Regions from separate parts of the Psychrobacillus sp. AK 1817 genome, predicted to be linked through region 2. Evidence: riboswitches for the same ligand, from Rfam matches in the RefSeq annotation. Region 2 holds a riboswitch; each other region holds the start of a gene.

Region 1 (3,172 bases), 920 kb from region 2:
AATTTATTCGCCCAAGCCTGATGTGGGCTTGTCAAAAATAATAAAAGTCCTAAAATTAGTCCAAAGATTGCTGTGAGTACCGTAGAAACTGCTGTCATATACAGGGTTTCTAGAGTAGCGTCCCACATTTTAGGCCAATCAACATTTGGAAATAACGATTCAATCATTGTTGATCACCTCAGTGTTTACTTTTTGCGAGTGGATAAATTGTATTGCATCCTCCACGGCTTGGTCATTTCCATCGATTTGAAGAATTAGTGTACCGAAAGCTCCACTCTTCGTATGAGAGATGTTACCTTGCACAATATTAACTTCTAAATCAAACTGTTTGATTAATCTTGAAAGAATTGGCTGCTCTGTGGTTTCACCGACAAAAACGAGCTTGACTAGCTTACCATTTGGATAAAGCTGGACTAGTTTTTGAATCGTTTGCACTGGCTGGTTGGAATCAGAAATTTGAGAGACGAAACGTTTAGTAATAGCCTGTTGTGGCTTTTGGAAAACCTCTAGCACATCTCCCTCTTCTACAACTCGCCCATTTTCCATAACAGCTACTCGGTTACAAATCTTTTGAATAACTTGCATTTCGTGTGTAATCAATACAATTGTTAATCCTAGTTTTTCGTTGATGCTGACAAGTAGGTCTAGTATTGAATCGGTCGTTTCAGGATCAAGAGCAGATGTTGCCTCATCACAAAGCAATACCTCTGGTCCATTAGCTAAAGCCCTAGCAATTCCTACACGCTGCTTTTGCCCACCAGATAATTGTGAAGGATAAGAATCTCCTCTGCCCTCTAGACCAACAAGGTTCAAAAGCTCCTCTACTCTGGCTTTTCTTTTGTCCTTCGGAACTCCAGCAATTTCTAGAGGAAATGCTATATTTTCAGCGACTGTTCTCGACCATAAAAGATTGAAATGCTGGAAGATCATACTTACCTTTTGTCGGAAGCCACGGAGCTTCTCCTCATTTATGGAAGTAATCTCTTGCCCATTCACAACTATTTGGCCGACAGAAGGTTTTTCTAAGCCATTCAATAAGCGGATCAATGTACTTTTACCGGCTCCGCTATAACCAATAATCCCAAATATTTCTCCACGCTGTATGTCCAGATTTACATTATCAACAGCAACGATTTCTCCTTGCTTTGTAATAAATCTTTTCGAAACTTCCTTTAAACTAATCATGTAAATCTAGCCACCTTTCCTATTAAAAAACCCCTTCTGCAAAAGAGCAGAAGGGGTGTAGGTTATCAATTTCAAATAACACTCATCCATTCTCTCATTTCTCAAAGCTATAGCTTTGCGTGACTTGGCACCATTTCACTTTCGCGACGGTTGCCGGGCTTCGTAGGGCACTTCCCTCCACCTCTCTCAATAAGAGCGACACTATTAAATTACTTTTTCAACACAACGAATATTATCATAGGATCTTGTTTTCGTCAATAGTTTTTATTGTTTCCAATAGATAGGGTACGGATTGAAACGCATAAATCTTTTTTTCTACCCTGCCATTTTTAGATATTAATAAGCAAGGTACACTTTCAATTTCTTGTTCTATTGCCAAATCACCAAGAAAGTTAATATTTGCTTGGCCAATTGGATCAGAAACCATCTCTTTAATGACGTTCATCATCTTGCTTGCAATCTGACACGTACCACACATAGGGGTATAAATATAAAATAAGGAAAGTGGAGAGTTATCTTTAATGCTTTCCCATTGCTCTTTAGTCCACTCATTCATTACACATCATCCTAAGGCAAAAATTCTTTTTTCACCTTAATATTAACACGTTTTAATATGGATGCCAAAACCTTCGCCGGGGTATTCGCCACTTCACCATACATAGGATTTGTATAGAGGTGAATTGCCTCAGGATATTCCTTCCTGACAACCGAGCGTATTTGTTCGCCAGATTTGTCGGCATCTAGAAAAGCATAAATCGGCAAGCCATCATAAGGGCTTAAAAGCTCCTCCAATTTTACATCGGATATCGTTCCATTTGTACAAATGATTTCTGGAGATTCATCGAGAAGGGTCAACAATTGTAGTTTATCAGACCTTCCCTCGACGAGAATTATTTTATCACTAAATACATGTGCCATTTAGCTTCTCTCCCAACTTGTTACCTTTCCTTTATTATATGAAAAAAACGCCGATTATTAACCGGCGTTTTCATTATTACTCTGCAATTAATTCTTCATACTTTTCTGGAGACAATAAGCTGTCCACTTCTGATAAATCAGAAGGCTCAACAACGATCATCCAAGCATTTTCATAAGGTGATTCATTAACGAATTCGGGGCTATCTTCTAGCTCAGCATTTACTTCCACTACTTTACCGCTAATTGGTGCATATAGTTCCGAAACTGTTTTTACTGATTCAACGCTACCAAAAGCATCTCCTGCTTTAATTTCATCTCCAACTTGTGGAAGTTCAACAAAAACGATGTCTCCTAGTTCTGATTGCGCAAAATGAGTAATACCGATGCGGACATTTCCGTCCTCATTTTTAACCCATTCATGTTCAGCTGAGTACTTAAAATCTTTAGGCACGCTCATAAATAAACCCCTCTCAATTAAATATTCCATCTATTTAATATTCACATATTTCCCTAGTAAATACAAGGTACTTTAAGAGGTTTTCCACATGTCCTCAAACTGCTCTTCCTTGAAACCAAGTGTAAGCTTGTTTCCATCATAAACAAGTGGGCGTTTAATAAGCTTTCCATCCGAAGCAAGCAGCTCCAACTGTTCATCCTCCGACATAGTAGGAAGCTTGTCCTTCAGTTGCAATTCACGGTACTTCACTCCACTAGTATTAAAGAACTTTTTAAGCTCATAATCTCCGTTAGCTACCATCTCTTTTAAAAATTCTTTTGATGGTGGCGCATCTACAATATGGTGATTCTCGAATTGTACTTGATTGTCTCTCAACCATTTGCTAGCTTTGTTACAAGTACTACATTTAGGATAACCGTAAAATTTTATAGTCATTTAAATCTCACCTTTTTCTTTTTATCATAATAATATTTTGCTACTCATGCAAGAGGGATCAAACCAAGTTTTAAATTTCAATATTTTATAGTGCATTATAGAAATAAGTAAAATCGCTTCTATATAGTTTGCCTTACTAGAATGCAGTTAACTCATTCTTTCAATTGACCCTAAGAA
Region 2 (3,172 bases):
CTCCAAATGCTTTGGAGATAAAAAGATTTTAAATGACACAGATATGCATGTTTATTGGAAAGATCGACTTGCTATAGTAGGAAGAAATGGAACGGGTAAAACAACCATATTAAATATTCTCAGAGGGGAAGAAACAATTGATATAGGGGAAGCTCGATTTGGGAGTAATGTAAGACTTGGCTACCTATCTCAACATTTTGAGATAGGAGATCCAAAAGCTCGATTGATAGATATTTTCAGAGGTGAAGTGAACGTTAGTGAAGGAGAAGCGCGCCACATATTAGCGAAGTTTATGTTCTACGGACCCGATGTTTTCAAAAGAGTTGCTGATTTAAGCGGTGGAGAAAGAATGCGTCTTCGTCTAGCACAGTTAATGCATCAAGACATCAATTGTTTAATATTAGATGAACCAACTAACCATCTGGACATTGATTCTTGTGAGGTGTTAGAAGAAGCATTGGATGATTTTAGTGGAACAATTATTGCTGTTTCCCATGATAGATATTTCTTAAATAAACTATTTTCAAGAACTGTTTGGCTAGAGAATGGCAAGCTTACAACTTATGAAGGCCCGTTTGAATGGGCAAGAGAAAAATGGGTTGAATTTAGCTCTAAACAAAATTCGGAGAAAGAAATAAAGGAGCAGCTGCCCATAAAAAAATCACCAACCACTAAACAAGAAAATAAGGTTCCACTAGAACACCAAATAAATGAGCTAGAGAAGATAATAAGTGACCTAGAAAATCAGATTAACGTAGAGGCAGACTGGTCAATCTATGAGTCATTAAGCTTGAAGAAATTACACGCAGAAGAGCAGTTGGAACAATTAATGGAGAAGTGGTTAGAACTATGAGATTAATAGGCTATTCTTGAAAATGGGTTGATATAAATAAGAGACCATGCTAATATTATTTATTGACAAATAATTATAACAATTAAATATTCTTATCAAGAGAAGCGAAGGGATTAGGCCCGTTGAAGCTTCAGCAACCTCTGTTATACAGAAAGGTGCTAACTCCTACAAGACATTATCTTGGAAGATAAGAGCTAAAGAGCAACTTTATGCCCCTCTTTTCTTACATGGAAAGAGGGGCGTTTTTGTTTGAAAGAGGTATCTGGTTTTTGGTTGTCAAGCTCAGAGTTTACCCACAAGGTTCAAGTAAAATCTGAATTGCTTTGTAATTTTACCTATGTTTTCACTATACAAACGTTAGTTCTAGTGCTTTTCTATAAGGAGGAAATAAATTGCCTATTAATATTCCAAAACAATTACCAGCAACAAAGTTATTAAAAGAAGAGAAAATCTTTGTTATGGATCAAGAGAGAGCATATAAACAAGATATTCGTCCACTCAACATCGTTATTTTCAATCTAATGCCTGAAAAAGAAAAAACAGAGCTACAGTTATTAAGACTTTTAGGTAATACACCATTACAAGTAAATATAACATTTATGAATACAGCAACATACGAATCTAAAAATGCTAGTAAAACTCATCTAAATACATTTTATTCGACATTTGATGAAATTAAGGAAAAAAAGTATGATGGCATGATTATTACTGGTGCTCCAATTGAGCAACTTCCATTCGAAGAGGTAGATTACTGGAGAGAGATGAAGGAAATCATGGAATGGTCTAAATTGAATGTGACCTCAACGTTACACATTTGCTGGGGTGCCCAAGCAGCTCTTTATTATCATTATGGAATTGATAAATTTCCTCTTACTCAAAAGTGTTCAGGAGTGTTTAGACACATTTTAACTAATCAAGTGGAGGATCTAGTAAGAGGATTTAATGACAAATTTAATGCCCCAGTATCCCGTTATACATCTGTTTCAAGGGAAGAAATTGAAAGGAATGAACACTTAACCATCCTTGCCAATTCTGAGGAAGCTGGAGTATTTCTTGTGAAATCGAATGACAACAAATTTGTGATGGTGACTGGTCACTTAGAGTATGATGCACATACTTTGGCAGAGGAATATAATAGAGATCTCAACAAAGGAATAGAGGTTGAGATGCCTAAATACTATTTCCCAAATAATGATCCTTCTAGTCAACCATTGAATACATGGAAAGCCCATACGCATCTGTTATTTTCAAACTGGTTAAATTACTATGTATACCAAGCTACTCCTTATGATTGGGAATAAAATGTTCTATTGAACAGTCAGAAAGAAAGTAATATTTGTCTTGTATATTGAACTCCTGTTTAAATAAACAGGAGTTTTTCTTATTTTTTGTTTTATTTATTCAGATATTAGGGAAAACAAAAGAGAAGAGACATTGTATTATACAAAGAAACATATTTTTAATGGTATTGATTTACACTTTATTGGAAGCGAGGTTAAGTCTATGAGTTTGACACCAAAACAAAGAATCGAGTTACATGGGTTTAATAATCTAACGAAAACATTAAGCTTTAATATGTATGATATCTGTTATACGAGAACCAAGGAAGAAAGGGAAAAATATATAGAATATATTGATGAGCAATATAACGCTGAACGCTTAACTAATATACTAACCAAAGTATCCGAAATTATAGAAGCGAATATATTAAATATTGCACAGCAGGATTACGAGCCGCAGGGTGCAAGTGTAACCATTTTAGTATCGGAAGGACCTGTCGATCAAACACCGATAGAATCATTTAAGCAATCTCCGGGGCCAATACCAGAAACTGTACTTGGTCACCTAGATAAAAGCCATATTACTGTTCATACTTATCCGGAATATCACCCGGATGAAGGAATCAGTACTTTTAGAGCAGATATAGATATTTCTACTTGCGGAGAAATTTCTCCATTAAAAGCACTAAATTATTTGATTCATTCCTTTGAAACTGACGTGATGGTCATGGATTATCGAGTGAGAGGGTTCACGAGAGATGTGAAAGGCCATAAATTATTCATAGATCACGATATTAATTCCATTCAAAATTATATCCCAGATGCTTTGCAGGAATTTTACCATATGATCGATGTTAACGTTTATCAGGAAAATATTTTTCATACTAAATGTAAGCTAAAGCAGTTTGACTTGAATAATTACCTATTTGGCTACAACGAAGATGAACTTTCAGAAGAAGAAAAAATATTGATAACGAAAAAGCTAAAAACAGAAATGGACGAAATCTTTTACGCAAAAAACATGACTCGATCAGATTAA
Region 3 (3,172 bases), 1.7 Mb from region 2:
TCTTTTAACGCATCTTCAAATGGAGATTCTTCTAAACGCATTTGTGTCAAAATATAATTGGACGTTCCGTTTAAAATGCCTTGAATCTTTTTCACTGAGTTTACTTGAAGTAGATTTTTTAATGTCTTAATAATTGGGACTCCACCTGCAGTGGTCGCCTCATACCCTACAAAAACTCCTCGTGACTTTGCACGTTCCTGCAATGGGATACTATATTTTGAGAACATGACCTTATTTGCTGTAATGACGTGACAGCCCTTGTCTATCGCTCTACATAAATAGCTATAAGCCGGCTCTTCGTTAACTATTGCTTCAAAAACTACTTGAAGCCCAGGAATATTTTCAATATCCTCAAAGTCATCTGTCACTAATACGCCTGGGGTCTCGGGTCTTTCTTTAGCTAAATTATTAATGAGAATCGCACAAATTTCGATGTCCAATCCTAATGACTTTTTTAAGTCTTCTCGTTTTTCATTCACAATGTGATAAATCCCTTGGCCGACTGTTCCAAATCCTAAGATTGCTGCTTTTATTTTTGCCATGCTGTCTCCTCCAAATGAATCTGTACAATTGAATTTAAATAATCGTACTTGAATAAAATTTCAATTAACTAATTGACTATTTTACATATTGTAGACTATTTCCACTCAATTAACAACAAAATTCTATCTAGAGAGGACATTTGTTTTCTCTAAAAGTACTTTTCCGAGTGCTTCTTGTAAATCTTCTACTGCCTCCAAGCCTACAGACAAGCGAATTAGATCCTCTGTAACCCCTGTTTTTACTAAATCCTCCGGTGTAAGTTGTTGGTGAGTAGTGGAAGCTGGATGAATAATTAGAGATTTTGCGTCTCCCACATTTGCTACATGTGACCAAATCTCTATATTATCGATAATATGTCTACCTGCTTCTCTACCTCCCTTTGCTCCAAATGTCAAAATAGAACCGTATCCATTCTTTAAATACTTTTTAGCAAGTTCATGTGTAGGATGGCTTTCAAGCCCTAAATAGTTAACCCATGAAACTTCCTCATTGTCATTTAAGTACTCCGCAATTTTCTGGGCATTTTCGTTATGTCTTGGCACTCGTAAGTGAAGTGTTTCTAATCCTTGAAGAAAGGAGAAAGCTGCTTCTGGGCTTAGAGAAGGACCAAAATCACGTAGCAACTGGACTCTTAGCTTTATAGCAAATGCCACGCCTGGAACATCGATTCCGTAGCGCAAACCATGATAGGTTACGTCTGGCTCTGTAAAGCCCGGGAATTTTTCAGAATTCCAGTTGAAGTTACCTCCATCAACTACTACTCCACCAATTGTTGTACCGTGACCTCCAATCCATTTTGTCGCCGAATGGATAACTATATGAGCGCCATGCTCAATTGGATTTGAACCAAACGGAGTAGCGAAAGTATTATCTACTAGTAATGGAACCCCCACTTCGTTCGCAATGGTAGCTACCTGCTCCACATCCAGTACATTTAAGCTTGGATTTCCAATAATTTCAGCAAAAAAACCTTTTGTCTTCTCAGTAACTGCTGATCTGAAATTCTCAGGATCCGTTGAATCTATAAACTTTACAGTAATTCCATAGCGAGGAAGTGTATGAGCAAAAAGATTAAAGGTCCCTCCATATAAGTTTTCAGCTGCGATAATTTCATCTCCAGCGCCTGCAATATTTAAAATAGAAAATGCAATGGCTGCCATCCCTGATGAAAGGGCCACTGCGGCAGTACCTCCTTCAAGTAATGCAATTCTTTGCTCAAAAACATCAACTGTTGGGTTTGTTATTCGGGAATAGATGTTACCAGTCTCTTTTAATGCAAATAGATTTTGAGCATGCTCAGTGTTTTGAAATACATATGAGGTTGTTTTGTGAATCGGTACCGCTCTTGATCCTGTGACTGGATCCGGTTGTTGTCCACCATGCAATAGAAGTGTTTCTTTTTGAAGATTTGTCATTTTGAATTCCTCCGTTATTAGTAGATTAGATGGATGCTTGGAGGCGGGAGAGGATTATAGAACTGCCAATGTAAAAACCCCTCTTCACTTAAGAAGAGGGGTCAAATTGACATGTTCCTCCTCTTATCTTCCAAATTCATAAAAGAATTTGTAGGATTTAGCACCTTTCCAAGTAAAAGAACTTGGTGGTTGCCGGGCATCGTAGGGCCTATTCCCTCCGCCACTCTTGATAAGAGTATTAGATTAGTGTTCCATCTTGTTACACAGTATAAATCCTCCGTTATTTATAAGTCAAGTTATTTTATATAAAATTCTGAAACTTCATCATTTTATAATCGTTTAATATAATAGATAGAATATTATTTTTGGGGGTGTCATAGAATGATTATTTGGAGTGTTAGCATTCTTTTAATAGGCTACTTAGTTGGTTCGATTCATGGATCAAAATTAGCCCAATGGATGAGTGGTGTTAATATAAAAAAAGAAGGCTTAAATAATTCAGGAGCTTCCAACGCCACCATAGTGCTTGGATGGAAGTATGGCGTTTTAGTAGGAGCCATAGATATTTTAAAAGGCGCAATTATGATTATTGGGGCAAGATTAATTGCTCCGCAGCTGACCTCACTTAGTACCTCTGAGCATGATTTTTTGCTTTATATAGCTGGTGCTGCTGTAATCTTAGGGCATAACTTTCCTATTTACACAAAATTTAAAGGCGGTAAAGGCACAGCTTCCATCATTGGAGTACTGCTAGCGTTACATTGGCCGATTGGATTAGCAGGACTATTATTGTTAATCTGCATCACACTTTTGACTGATTATTTATTGATAGGTGTATTCTTTTTCTACCTTATCTTTATAGGAGCCTCTATATGGACCGCAGATGGAATAGGTCCAATCATAGTTGCAGGATTTCTATTTCTAATGGCGTCGTTCTTACATATAGAGAATGTTCAGCGGTTAATTCGAAAAGAAGAAGTAAAGATTTCCTCTGTTATGAAGAAAAAAAAGCCATCACTGTAAAAGGAGTGGTTAAATGAGCAAAAAAAAGAGGTGGATTGTGCTAGTTCCTTTAATAATAATGGCAACTAGTGGAGTCGGTATGTGGATGCTTACAAGCAAATGGCTAGAGGATGGATTAAAACCTAAGGCAAACGGTTCCAATGAATACGCAATTGTGTTAGGGGCCAAGGTTAAACAAGGCCAGATTCCTT
Region 4 (3,172 bases), 830 kb from region 2:
CCAACGAATTATTCATGAATATGCTGAAAAAGGACAGTACTATAAATCCATCAAACCCTTATAGAAAGATCGAATTTAAAATAGAATAAATTAGAATTAACAAACACCTAATTTTAAAATTTTTATAAATTTGACTCCGGTTATTTTTATACAATAATCCATTAAGAGTAAATAGATCCATTTATTTGGTCAGCCTATTTACCGTTAAGCTGTATAATTGTTTGAAAAAAACAAAAGGTATTAAGAGGCTAGCCTCTTAATACCTTCTTTCTTTAGGCGAGGCATTCCAATAGAAGGAAGTCTCTGAATTCTTAAATACCCGCTTTTTGCTTTAATTGCTCTGCCTTGTCGGTTTTTTCCCATGGAGCATCGATGTCAGTACGTCCGAAATGTCCGTAAGCTGCCGTTTGCTTGTAAATTGGGCGACGAAGGTCTAGCATTTTAATAATTCCAGCTGGACGAAGGTCAAATAGATCACGGATATATGACACTAAATCCGACTCTGCTACTTTTCCTGTACCAAATGTATCGATTGCGATAGAAACTGGTTGTGCTACACCGATTGCATACGCTAGTTGTACCTCACAGCGATCTGCAAGACCAGCAGCAACAATATTTTTTGCTACATAACGAGCGGCATAAGCTGCAGAACGGTCTACTTTTGTTGGATCTTTACCCGAGAAAGCTCCTCCTCCATGGCGAGCATAACCTCCGTATGTATCAACAATAATTTTACGTCCAGTTAGTCCAGCATCACCTTGAGGACCACCAATAACAAATCGTCCCGTCGGGTTAATAAAGTATTTCGTTTCCTCTGTTATTAAATCAGTAGGTACTACCGGTTTTATAACATGCTCTTTTAAATCTCTTTGGATTTGTTCTAAAGTTATTTCTGGGTGATGTTGTGTAGAAATAACAATCGTATCAATATGAACAGGGTTGTTATTTTCATCATATTCAACTGTTACCTGTGTTTTACCGTCTGGTCGTAAGTAGTCTAAAGTTTCATCCTTGCGAACCTGTGCTAAGCGACGGGCAAGTTTGTGAGCTAGACTGATTGGTAGTGGCATTAGCTCTGGAGTTTCATTACATGCGTAACCAAACATTAACCCTTGGTCTCCTGCTCCAATAGCCTCGATATCTGAATCAGTCATCGCACCTTCTCTAGCCTCTAGCGCTTGGTCTACACCCATTGCAATATCAGCGGATTGCTCATCAATCGCAGTTAAAACTGCTGAAGTTTCAGAGTCAAAGCCGTATTTAGCACGTGTATAACCAATTTCTTGGATAGTCGAACGTACAACTTTAGGTATGTCTACATATGTAGAAGTTGTTATTTCTCCTGCAACTAACACTAAACCTGTAGTAACGGTTGTTTCACAAGCAACTCGTGCATTAGGGTCTTCCGTTAAAATTGCATCTAATATAGCATCAGAAATTTGGTCACAAATTTTATCTGGATGCCCTTCTGTTACTGACTCCGATGTAAATAATCGACGTTGTGTCAAAAGATTCCCTCCTATATCCTGCGAGATTTCTCTCAGGAATTGATACGGTACTCATTCCCATGTCAAGCCAATAGTAAACTTGAAGCTGCTTCGGACTTGGCACACAAGGATTTAGGGCGATGTAAAATAAAAAAACCTTTCACTCACGTAATTACATGAGGAAAGGGATTAATATCATAAACACCTTTCACTCTTATCAATCAAGGGATTTCACCTTGTCTCAGGTTGGGCACCTTTGTAATGATTTTTCAATTACAGGTTGCCGGGTTTCACAGGGCCTGACCCCTCCACCAGCTCGGAATAAGAGTATCCGTTCAATTCACCATCATACGTAAAAATTAGTTATAAGTCAACCGATTAAATGTAATTTTTTCTCAAAAACAAAAATTATTCCAATAATGGGCTTCTATTAGTGTAGACTATTTAGTGTAATGTGTTATACTATTTCACATATCAATGAAAAATCCTCTTTATGTTGACTATTTACGTGAAGAGATAAAAATTAAAAAAGGATGGTAATACTAAATGAATTCAATCGATACTGTGAGCGAACTGAACGAATTGTTAGCTGGTAACAACATTAGCCTTCAATTATCAGTACCACAATTGGTGGAAAAAGCTACTTCTAGAGGAGAAGCAGTACTAACTTCAACTGGAGCTGTTAAAGCAGAGACAGGCAAATATACAGGACGTTCTCCACAAGACAAGTATATTGTTGATGAACCTATCTCAAAAGACAAAATCGATTGGGGCTCTGTAAACCAACCTATCTCATCTTCTCATTTTGAAGCATTATATACAAAAGTTATGAACTATTTAAAAGAACAAAATGAACTATTTGTATTCAAAGGATTTGCTGGTGCTGATAAGGATTCACGTCTAAGCATTCAAGTAATAAACGAATATGCTTGGCATAATCTTTTTGCTCACCAACTATTTATTCGTCCTTCTGAAGAAGAATTAGTAGCTCATAAAGCAGACTTTACTGTAATCAGCGCACCAAACTTCAAAGCAGATCCTGCTATTGATGGAACAAATTCAGAGACTTTTATCATTGTTTCTATGGAAAAACGTATTGTTTTAATTGGTGGAACAGAATACGCAGGAGAAATGAAAAAATCTATCTTCTCTATTATGAACTATTTATTGCCAGAACAAAATATTTTGCCTATGCACTGCTCTGCTAACGTTGGTGAAAAAGGCGATGTAACATTATTCTTCGGCCTTTCAGGTACAGGTAAAACTACATTATCTGCTGATGCTGGAAGAAAGCTAATCGGTGATGATGAACATGGTTGGTCAGATAACGGTGTATTTAATATTGAAGGTGGCTGCTACGCAAAATGTATCGACCTAACAAGAGAAAATGAACCACAAATCTTTGACGCTATTAAATTTGGTACTGTTTTAGAAAACGTTGTTGTTGACCATACAACACGAGTTGCAGATTATGCAGATAACTCTTTAACAGAAAATACACGTGCAGCTTACCCAATTCAATATATCGATAATATTGTAGATCCATCTGTAGCGGGTCATCCAAATACAATCATCTTCTTAACTGCAGATGCATTTGGCGTGCTACCTCCTATCAGCAAACTTACTAAAGAGCAAGCAATGTATCACTTCTTAAGTGGATTTACGTCTAAATTAGCTGGTACAGA

What was found. Region 2 has a riboswitch for S-adenosylmethionine ahead of metA (homoserine O-acetyltransferase MetA). Riboswitches for the same ligand answer to the same signal wherever they lie in the genome.
Region 1: linked by a shared signal. The riboswitch ahead of D0S48_RS18610 (methionine ABC transporter ATP-binding protein) and the one ahead of metA (homoserine O-acetyltransferase MetA) in region 2 are both predicted to bind S-adenosylmethionine.
Region 3: linked by a shared signal. The riboswitch ahead of D0S48_RS11285 (O-acetylhomoserine aminocarboxypropyltransferase/cysteine synthase family protein) and the one ahead of metA (homoserine O-acetyltransferase MetA) in region 2 are both predicted to bind S-adenosylmethionine.
Region 4: linked by a shared signal. The riboswitch ahead of metK (methionine adenosyltransferase) and the one ahead of metA (homoserine O-acetyltransferase MetA) in region 2 are both predicted to bind S-adenosylmethionine.

What each region holds. Positions count from the first base shown of each region.
Region 1 is NZ_CP031739.1:3,727,736-3,730,907, reverse strand. It holds gene D0S48_RS18615 (methionine ABC transporter permease) at 1-167, opposite strand, end outside; gene D0S48_RS18610 (methionine ABC transporter ATP-binding protein) at 160-1,185, opposite strand; SAM riboswitch class I at 1,277-1,381, opposite strand; gene D0S48_RS18605 (thioredoxin family protein) at 1,421-1,741, opposite strand; gene D0S48_RS18600 (toprim domain-containing protein) at 1,753-2,103, opposite strand; gene gcvH (glycine cleavage system protein GcvH) at 2,180-2,560, opposite strand; gene D0S48_RS18590 (arsenate reductase family protein) at 2,633-2,995, opposite strand.
Region 2 is NZ_CP031739.1:549,915-553,086, reverse strand. It holds gene abc-f (ribosomal protection-like ABC-F family protein) at 1-853, shown strand, start outside; SAM riboswitch class I at 943-1,047, shown strand; gene metA (homoserine O-acetyltransferase MetA) at 1,246-2,154, shown strand; gene speD (adenosylmethionine decarboxylase) at 2,357-3,172, shown strand.
Region 3 is NZ_CP031739.1:2,284,839-2,288,010, forward strand. It holds gene D0S48_RS11280 (homoserine dehydrogenase) at 1-542, opposite strand, end outside; gene D0S48_RS11285 (O-acetylhomoserine aminocarboxypropyltransferase/cysteine synthase family protein) at 666-1,958, opposite strand; SAM riboswitch class I at 2,079-2,194, opposite strand; gene D0S48_RS11290 (glycerol-3-phosphate acyltransferase) at 2,340-2,981, shown strand; gene D0S48_RS11295 (YdcF family protein) at 2,995-3,172, shown strand, end outside.
Region 4 is NZ_CP031739.1:3,814,344-3,817,515, reverse strand. It holds gene D0S48_RS19150 (gamma carbonic anhydrase) at 1-64, shown strand, start outside; gene metK (methionine adenosyltransferase) at 312-1,508, opposite strand; SAM riboswitch class I at 1,699-1,815, opposite strand; gene pckA (phosphoenolpyruvate carboxykinase (ATP)) at 2,034-3,172, shown strand, end outside.